DNA from 3 places in the Mesorhizobium sp. B2-3-2 genome. Region 1 is predicted to be linked to each of the others. Evidence: predicted binding sites of a transcription regulator. Region 1 holds the regulator's gene; each other region holds the start of a gene.
The links. The regulator LexA, encoded in region 1, represses DNA repair genes until DNA is damaged. The targets are predictions, from matches to a motif close to TGTTCNNNNTGTGTTCNG.

Region 1 (3,274 bases):
AGTTCGACCGGCATGTCGAACCAGCCGGCGGTGTTCCAGGCGCGGATCAGATCCTGCGCCCACTCCTGCGTGGCGGCCTGCTGCAGCTCGCCGAACACGGCGGGCGAAGCGGCGCCGAGCGAATTGCCGTCGAGATAGATCACCCCTTGAGGCAAGGTGAAGCGGTCACGCATGGCACGCAGCGGATCCGCGGTGTCCATTGCCTCGATCGCTGCGAGATCGGGAATTTTGCTCATGGTCACGATGTTCCTCGGTGAGAAGAGCGCCCCGGAAACGGGCCGGCCGTTTTGCCGCCGGGGCAAGGGCTGGCCGCATAGAGGCGCAAAAACAGGGTGAACGCCCGGTTCGATCTTTGCTCGATTTCCGGCCGAGGCAACTCCTCGAGCACCCCGACGATCCGGCGAACCTGGAGATCGCCGATCAAAAGCCGGACGTAGATGTCGGCGGCTTCGGCAGGATCGTCACAGGCGATCAGGCCGACCCGACTTGCGGTTCGAAGCAGGTCGCCAACAAGCGGCATTATGGTATTGCGGCCGAATTGCGCGATCGACTGGCCAAGCGTGCCTGTATCGTTGACGTCGCCGGCTGCGGCGCGATTGAGCGCCACCGCCTTGTCGCCCGTCACAAGGGTCAGCAGGACTGGCCCGAGCAAGTTCAGGGTTTCGAGAGGATCGCGCGCCTGGCGAAGGGCGTCCTCCAGCAGCTTCCTTGCTTCTCCCGCATTGGCTTCGATCAGGGATCGAAACAGGACCTGCTTGTTGCCGTACCAGTTGTAGAGGGTTTCGTTCGAGGCCGATGCCCGCTTGGCGATGGCAAGCAGGGAGGCGCTTTTGTAGCCGGTTTCCCGGAGCACCGCATAGGCGGCCTCCTCTATCCGTTCACGTCGCGCGGCCTGCTTCGGCGTGGTCATTGGTGTCCCTCTTCGAAAACCGTACATTGTTATACGGTTTAGTCAAGCGAGCCGGAAGCAAGGAGCGAACGAACGCAGCCCGTCGCATTCGGTGATGCCTGGCCGCTTTCCGGCAGGAAGTTGGCTTTTTGGTTTCGTTTCGTTCACGAGCCGCGGAGATTTTGATCCGCCCCAAAAGGCAGCCGGCACCTGCCGGCCACACGGTTTGCAGGCTTGTACCAAGAGTGGAGATCGGCCGGGCCACAGGCCATTAACCAAAATAGTTTCAAAGAGGCTGAGAGCGCATTGACGACAGACCGCGCTGGCAGGATGCTGGCTGCGGGAGGGCCTTTCGTTTCCGCCGCCTTAACAAATTCATTAAACTTTAAATGGTTGCGGAACACAACTGGAACAGATAGTGTTTGTTCTGGGTTTGTTTTCTGATTCTGGTTCCAGACCCTTCGTGCAATGCCTTTGGGGGCCGCCATGCTCACGCGCAAGCAACATGAACTCTTGATGTTCATCCATGAACGGCTGAAGGAAAGCGGCATTCCGCCGTCCTTCGACGAGATGAAGGAAGCGCTGGACCTCGCCTCCAAGTCGGGAATTCATCGGCTGATCACGGCTTTGGAGGAGCGCGGCTTCATTCGCCGCCTGCCGAACCGGGCGCGCGCGCTGGAGGTGCTGCGCCTGCCGGATTCGATCGCGCCGGGTCTTAACGCGGCAAAGAAGTTCTCTCCGAGCGTCATCCAGGGCAGCCTTGGACAGGGCGGCCTTAACAGGCAGATCAAGCCGGCGGCGCCCTCGCGCCTGCCCGCCGCCGGCAATGACGACGACGCGGTTTCAGCGGTTTCGATCCCGGTCATGGGCCGTATCGCGGCCGGCGTGCCGATCGACGCTATCCAGCATCAGACGCATTCCATCTCGGTGCCGCCGGACATGATCATGGGCGGCGAGCATTATGCGCTGGAGGTCAAGGGCGATTCGATGATCGAGGCCGGCATCTTCGACGGCGATACGGTCATCATCCGCAACGCCGACACCGCAAGTCCCGGCGAGATTGTCGTGGCCCTGGTCGACGAGGAGGAAGCGACGCTGAAGCGCTTCCGTCGCAAGGGCGCCTCGATTGCGCTCGAGGCTGCCAATCCGGCTTATGAAACACGTATTTTCGGACCGGACAGGGTCAAGGTGCAAGGCAAGCTGGTCGGACTGATCAGGCGCTACTGAGCGGGTTCGGCGTTGGGCTTTTCGGGTTTGCGGTAGGGCGGCAGTCCCCGTGCCTCGCGCGAGAATTTTCGCTGTTCGTGCCAGGGGCGATATGGCCTGTCGACGGCAAAGCTGGCCTGGGCCGGTGCCGTCGCCGATTGCTGGTCGAAGAAGACGGCGGCACTTCCGTTCCGAGCGAGCTGCCGCTTGGTGATGACGAGAACCAGCGGATTGTGGCAGGGGTCGTAGCCCCGGGGGTCGTCGATGACGATCAGATCCGCATAGGCGCAGGCCCTCCAGGCATCCTTGCGATCCTCCACCTGCGCGATGATCGCCCCGGAGGGATGCCGGGCCATGCACAGGCCGGTGAAGCAATAGAAAGGCGCTCCCGCCGGAAGTTGCGCAGGATCGAAGATGTCGAACTGTCGGTCTCCGCTGTCGAACAGCTCCGGCGCAACTATGGTTTCGGATTTCAGCGCGCGTTTCCAGTTGTCGACGGTGAATTCGTTCGGGCGCGCCCGGTTGATCGCGAGCTCGCCGCCGCCGATCGGCAGCGCCACCAGGCGGGCATCCTCCGAAATCAGCACGTCCGGCGTGCGCGTGTCCGAAACGGTCAACAGGCCGGCGAGCGCGAAGGGAAGTGCCGCCAGCCGCAGCCATGTCGTGGCCATCGTCGCGATGACCAGGGCGATCGCGACCAGAAGGACGGATTGCTGCGAAATCAACCCGACCGCGTCGACCGGCGAGCGTTGCGAGATCCATCCCGATATGGCGATCATCATGGTCAGTCCCTTGCCCATCAGATAAAGGGATGGTCCATCGAACTCGAACGGCATCAGCAGCGCGCTGGCAACCGCAAGGAACATCACGACGGAAACGATCGGCATGACTGCAAGATTGGCGAACAGGCTGAGTGGTGAAACGCGCTGGAAATGCCAGATGGCGAAAAGCGCCGTGGCGCTTCCCGCGATGATCGAGGTCATCGCCAGCCCACCTGTCGCCAGCAGCAATTTTCGCGTCAGGAGGCCAGGCAAGGTCCGTTGCGGCGGCGGGGTCCGCGCTTTGTCGGCTTTGCGATCCGACCAGCCGGCATAGGCGCCGACCAGGGCCGCGGTGGCGGCGAACGACATTTGGAAGCTCGGCCCTACCACCTCGTGCGGCGACACCACGATGACGGCG
Region 2 (3,274 bases), on a different contig from region 1:
ACGACACGGCCATTGGCGGAGCCGACCTTGATTTTGGCGTCCGGCACGCTGGCGCGGATGGTGTCGGCCAACTGGTCGGTATCGAGCGTCACTTCGATGTCTACGGTGCCGACGAGTTGCTTGTTCTCGTCGAACAGGGCGATGCCGGTGGTGCCGAGATTGTTGCCCAGCACATAGAAGGATTTGTCGGTCAACGGGTTGACGTTGGCGATCTCCGGATCGCCGATGACGATCTGGTAGAAGGCAGCACTGGTCATGATCGTCTTGGGCTTGCCCTTGGCGACCTTGATCGAGGCGTTCTTGGTCGCCGAGACATAGACGATGTCATTGTCCGCCCTGGCCGGGCCGGCGAAGATGCCCGCGGCCGCCATCGTCACCGCCATCGCCACGGCCCGTACGACGTGCAACCGGCCTGCCATTCGATATTGAAGTTGCCTGAACATTGTTCCCGTCCCGTCCGGTCCCCACCGGTCCTGCTCTGGTCCCACTCAGGAACCTGATATTCCTATTTCTGGTCCCGCGCAGGAACCTGATATTCCTCGGCCGTCGTTCCACGCGTCACGATGACCGTCTTGAATTTCGGCTGCTCCGGCTCCTTTGCCATGGCGTCGAACAGCGAGCCGGCCGCGGCTTGCGCCTTGCCCGCCACCGATCCGCCAAAGGAGGAGATGGTGGTGACACCGTTCTTGCCGTCACCGCCTTCGCTGGCGGAGCGAAGCGACAGCGACAGCGTGCCGACAGTGCGGGCCAGCGCCACTTTCTGCGCGCCTTCGGTGGTCACCTCGATGGTTATGGAATTGGCCACCTGCGGGGTCGTTTGGCGCTCGTCGGCGCCCTGCCCGACGCTCAGCACCTTGGCGTCGGCAACGACGATCTCTGAGGTAATGGTCGAACCGGCGGCGCCTTGCGCATTCTTGGCCACTTCCTGGATTTCGCCGGCATCGCGCGTCAGCACGACGTCGACCCGGTCCCCCGGCGTGACGAAGCCGCCGACGCCGGCGATCTCGTCGGTGCGGATGGTGACCGCCCGCATGCCGGGCGTCAGCATGTTGGAAAGCGTAGCGCGGCCATTCGGGCCGGACAGTTTGGTAAGCAGCACCGGTTCGTTGACCTCGATCGGCGACAGCACCACGCGGCTGCCGTCCCCGAGCAGTCCATCGATGGTGGCGAAGGCGCCCTGGGGCAGCGAATCCTGCGGCCACGGGATTTCGTTGAGTTTCGCGCGGTCGAGATCCATGCCGTACCGCAATGGCGCATTCGCCACCACGATGGTCTTGAATTCGACCATGGGCGGGGCGGGCGCCGCGATCGACGCGGTTTTCTCCTCGGCATCGGCCCTGGCCTGGCGCTTGACCCAGAAATCCGCGGCAAAGATCGAGATCGCGCCGAAAACGGCGGCGATGCCGATCATCGTTATGGCCTTGCCCCTCACGCCCAAACCCCTGATGCCCGTAGTTTCTTGTTATGTTGGCTCACGCTAGGCGGCATTGTTAAAGAATCAGGAATCTTCTCGCTGGCTATCCGCCCGATTTCCGCCGGCTTGGTTATCGAATGGTTTTAGGATAAGAGGGGGTTAATCCCCGAACGTAACAGGAACCTCCGTCGCTTGGCGCTGAAAAGCGTGGCAGTATCGGCGAGTGATTCGCAGCTTGGGCTCTATGGCAGGCATGGACGACAACAACGATCTTTTCGGCAATCTGGAGAAGCAGCCGCAACCGGTTCGCACACCGGCGCGTCCGGCCGATCCGCTGGTGCAGGCGGCAACCAAGCGTCCGGCGGCCGCGTCTCGTGACGGCTCAGAGGGTTACAGCGCCGCCGATATCGAGGTGCTCGAAGGCCTGGAGCCGGTGCGGCGCCGTCCGGGCATGTATATTGGCGGCACCGACGACAAGGCCATGCACCATCTGTTCGCCGAGGTCATCGACAACTCGATGGACGAGGCGGTTGCCGGCCATGCCACCTTCATCGATGTCGAGCTTTCGGCTGACGGCTTTCTCACCGTCACCGACAATGGCCGCGGCATTCCCGTCGATCCGCATCCGAAGTTCAAGAAGCCGGCGCTCGAAGTGATCATGACGACGCTGCATTCGGGCGGCAAGTTCGATAGCAAGGTCTATGAAACCTCGGGCGGCCTGCACGGCGTCGGCGTCTCCGTGGTCAACGCGCTGTCGGACCATCTTGAAGTCGAAGTCGCGCGGGGTCGTCAACTATACCGTCAACGCTTCTCGCGCGGCATTCCGGTGAGCGGCCTCGAGCACCTTGGCGAAGTTCACAACCGGCGAGGCACAAGAACCCGCTTCCACCCCGACGAGCAGATCTTCGGCAAGGGCGCGGCGTTCGAGCCGGCGCGGCTCTACCGCATGACGCGCTCGAAGGCCTATCTCTTCGGCGGCGTCGAAATCCGCTGGACCTGCGATCCCTCGCTGATCAAGGAAAAGGACACCACACCGGCCAAGGCCGAATTCCATTTTCCCGGCGGCCTCAAGGATTATCTGAAAGCGTCGCTCGGCGACGAATTCCAGGTGACGCGCGAAATCTTCGCCGGCAAGAGCGACAGGCAAGGAGGCCATGGCTCGCTGGAATGGGCAGTGACCTGGTTCGGCGGCGACGGCTTCATCAACTCCTACTGCAACACCATCCCGACCGGCGAAGGCGGCACCCACGAGGCCGGCTTCCGCAACGTCTTGACGCGCGGCCTGCGCGCCTATGCCGACCTCGTCGGCAACAAGCGTGCCTCGATCGTCACTTCGGAAGACGTCATGATCTCGGCGGCGGGCATGCTGTCGGTGTTCATCCGCGAGCCTGAGTTCGTCGGCCAGACCAAGGACAGGCTGGCGACGATCGAGGCGATCCGCATCGTCGAGACGGCGATCCGCGACCCGTTCGACCATTGGCTGGCCGACAATCCGCAGGAAGCCTCGAAGCTGCTCGAATGGGTGATCGCCCGCGCCGACGAGCGGGTACGACGACGCCAGGAAAAGGAAGTGTCGCGCAAGAGCGCGGTGCGCAAGCTGCGCCTGCCGGGCAAGCTTGCCGATTGCACCCAGAATGCGGCCGCCGGCGCCGAACTCTTCATCGTCGAAGGCGATTCGGCCGGCGGCTCGGCCAAGCAGGCTCGTGACCGCGCCAGCCAGGCGGTGCTGCCGCTACGCGGCAAGATTCTCAACGTCGCCAGCGCCGGCAACGACAAGCTGGCCGCCAACCAGCAGATTTCCGACCTGATCCAGGCGCTTGGTTGCGGCACGCGGTCGAAATACCGCGACGAGGATTTGCG
Region 3 (3,274 bases), on a different contig from region 1:
ACGGCTGCCTTGGCTTCCGGCTTTGCCTGAGGATCCGACGGGAAGACGAACATGGTGCCTTCGCCGGCCGGGCCGGCAACCTGCCAGAACTCCGGCGAGGCTATCGAATCCGGCATGATCAGCTGGAACTTGATGCCCTGTTCCGCCGACTGGCGCAGGATCAGGCCAGCCTCCGGGTGGTAACCGCCGAAATAGACGACATCTGCCTTGAGGTCCTTGAGCTTGGTGACGAGCGCCGAATAGTCCTTTTCGCCGGCATTGATGCCTTCATAGTCCACTTCCTTCAGGCCGCCGGCGTTCATCGTCGCCTTGACCGCGTCGGCAACACCCTGACCGTACGCACTCTTGTCATGCAAGATGACGACGTTCTTGCCGGCATATTTCTTGGCGATCCACGGACCGATGAAGGCGCCCTGCGCGTCGTCACGCGTATAGAGGCGCATGATCGTCGGCCAGCCGGCCTTCGCCGCGGCGTCGGTCAGCACCGGGTTCGAGGAGGCCGGGCTCATCATCAGGGCACCGGCTTCGGCATAGACGGCGGACGCGGGAATGCTCGATCCCGAGCAAGCGTGGCCGTCGATGAACTTGACGCCGTTGGCGACGATACGGTTGGCGACCGAAACCGCCTGCTTCGGGTCGCACTGGTCATCCTCGATATCGAGCTTGATCTGGCGACCGTCGACACCGCCGGCGGCATTGATCGCGTCGGCGGCAGCCTGCGCGCCCTGCTTGAACTGGTCGCCGATGGTGGCGAGCTGTCCGGTCATCGGACCGACCACCGAAAAGGTGATGTCGTCGGCAAAGGCGACCGGCGTGCTCATCATCAGGCCGAAAATGGCCGCGTTCAAAATACTCAATTTTTTCATTGTGGTATGACTCCTCCACTCACGCGCGGCCGCCCCGGCCACGCTTCTTCCAGAGAGGCCGGACAATTTCATCCTTCGTGTGGCCTGTCTAGGCGCATTGGCGGCGCTCGATTGGGCCTGCGAAGCATCGCTGGAGCAAAAAGGCAAAAGCCGCGCCGGCCTTGTTCCGGCCGGTCGCGGCTTTGCCTGTCGAGCTGTTTCTCAAGCGCCCCCCGCACTCGAACCCAACTCGCCTTCCCTGTCTTCCTGTTGCCCTGATCTTTCCGAAAACCGGATCATGGCCGCCGCGCCGCTGGCCTTGTCAGGCGTGCCGCGTTCTTGGTTTTATTGCGTGGCCGTCTTGCCGCGGCCTTGTCCTTGTCCGGCGACCGGAAGGCTGCCCTGCCTTATATTCAGTGCATCGTCATCCATTCGCGGGCCTCGCGCAGCGCCTTGGCGATCTCGACCTTCGACATCGCAGCCGACAGTTCCGAGCGCAATTCCGCGGCGCGGGCCGAACCCTTGATCGCGGCGATGTTGAACCATTTGTGGGCGGCCACGACGTCGGTCTCGCAATCGCGGCCGGTCGCATACATCATCCCCAGTTCGAAAAGAATGTCGGCCTGGGCGGTTGCCCCCATGGCGCCGAAGCCTGCTTCAAGCATTTCAAAACGTGCCATTTTTCAATCCCCTGTTCCGGCCCTGTCTGGCTCCCGAGAGCTGCCTCCGTTTATCTGTCCGGGCCGCTCGTTCGATGCTTTCGAGAATGCCGCGCAGGCTTGAATCCGTCGTTAAATGGCGTGCTTAATTTGAGGAAAACAAAGCTAAAACAATAGGTAAACATGGAAATTCGTTAAGGATACAAAGCCAGCGATTCAGCCCGATTGCGCCAAATTTGACGAAAATTTCCGCGACCGGAATCAACACTCCGCTAACCACGCGAAACAAACACGAGGTTACGTATGCACTCAGTTCCCTGCCGACATTGCTTCTTTTGGCGGTTCTGAAATCGCCGGGGCTTCCGCAGCGGCACCGCTTTTGTTTTGCTGGAAGCTGGATTAGCTTACGTTTGCGTAAGCGGCAGACCGGTGAGGTGGAGCCTTCTGCCCGGTATCCAAGGGAGGAAAGATGTTTCGAAAAGCAAGCCTGGCCCTGGCGGCCATTTTGATCCTGACCGGTGTGGCCTGGGCCGATCCGATCGAGGGAAACTGGAAGACGCAGGCCGGCGATACCGCGGCCATCGGGGGCTCGGGTTCATTTTCCATCACGCTGAAGTCTGGCAAATATGCCGGCAAGACCATCGGTTCGCTCAAGGCGTCCGGCGACAACAAATACACCGGCAGCATAACCGACCCGGCAAACGACAAGACCTACTCCGGCAAGGCGACACTGTCGGGCACCTCGCTGAAAATGAGCGGCTGCGTGCTCGGCGGGCTGATCTGCAAGAGCCAGACCTGGCACAAGCTCTGATCGACCCCATCCTCGCGACATGAAAACGGGGCCGGCAGGCCCCGTTTTCGTTCCATGATCCTGGCATGCCGTGCCGGCGGCCATGCTCCTTATGGCCAGCACCGCCTCAAAACCCATCAACCAATTTGAACGGCAGATGAACGCCGGCATCAGAGCCGGTTCAGTCGTGCCCGGGCATTCTCCTGCGTGTTGAAGGAGACACGACCAATGCTCGCCCGCCGCTTCACCATCGTCTGCCTGCTGGTGAGCCTGTTTGGAATGTTCTTCGCCATCCTCGTCGCCGAAGCGGGCCGTTCGGCCCGTTCCTGGGACGAGGCCAGTTCCAGAACCTGCCGCCTCGCCTGCCCGACCAGCCTTCGCCCCTAAAGACAGAAACCAAAGACCTGACCAAACCAAGACCTCGAAAGAAAAGCCAAGACCATGAACCGCATCGCCGCCAACCTCTTCAAAACCGTTCGGCTTCTGCCGCGGGCGGCGCTCATCCTGGCGTTTCTTGCCGCACCGGTCCTGGCCGTGCCGATGATGCGTGCCGATGCCGAGTCCACGATCGACGCCCCGGCACTAAAGAAATCCGGCGTCGGTTTCGTACTGCTGGTCAGCCTGCAGCGCGGATAAATTGCGCCTTCGATCGGGACACCCCTCCCAACCGCCTTTCCAAATCTCTATATTGGGCCATGGAAAAGCGAATCTATCCCCAGGCCATCGAATCTGTGGTCATGCCCGAGCCTTTTGGCCGGCAAAGCTTCGACACCGCCGAGAAGGCGGTCGCTGCGCTGCAAGCCCTCTACGACCGCAACACCAAGTTCCTGCGCGACTCCTTCGCGGCGCTTGCCGCCGGCGGCGACAGCAGCAAGCGCTACCGCGCCTTCTACCCGAAGATCGGCGTCACGACGAACTCGTTCACCCAGATCGATTCACGCCAAGCCTATGGCCACATGCCGACGCCGGGGCATTTTTCC

Region 2: parE (DNA topoisomerase IV subunit B) is a predicted target of LexA. The motif match lies at 1,581-1,598, and genes of this name have one in related genera.
Region 3: FJ964_RS28575 (sel1 repeat family protein) is a predicted target of LexA. The motif match lies at 1,660-1,677, and genes of this name have one in related genera.

What each region holds. Positions count from the first base shown of each region.
Region 1 covers NZ_VFWA01000001.1:197,151-200,424, reverse strand. The annotation lists gene kynU (kynureninase) at 1-236, opposite strand, end outside; gene FJ964_RS00945 (TetR/AcrR family transcriptional regulator) at 239-910, opposite strand; gene lexA (transcriptional repressor LexA) at 1,376-2,116, shown strand; gene FJ964_RS00935 (ComEC/Rec2 family competence protein) at 2,110-3,274, opposite strand, start outside.
Region 2 covers NZ_VFWA01000006.1:254,029-257,302, reverse strand. The annotation lists gene FJ964_RS17460 (type II and III secretion system protein family protein) at 1-383, opposite strand, end outside; gene cpaB (Flp pilus assembly protein CpaB) at 506-1,432, opposite strand; gene parE (DNA topoisomerase IV subunit B) at 1,668-3,274, shown strand, end outside.
Region 3 covers NZ_VFWA01000021.1:9,471-12,744, forward strand. The annotation lists gene FJ964_RS28570 (branched-chain amino acid ABC transporter substrate-binding protein) at 1-866, opposite strand, end outside; gene FJ964_RS28575 (sel1 repeat family protein) at 1,259-1,525, opposite strand; gene FJ964_RS28580 (DUF2147 domain-containing protein) at 1,974-2,315, shown strand; gene FJ964_RS31120 (hypothetical protein) at 2,523-2,681, shown strand; gene FJ964_RS28585 (hypothetical protein) at 2,736-2,930, shown strand; gene FJ964_RS28590 (AMP nucleosidase) at 3,032-3,274, shown strand, end outside.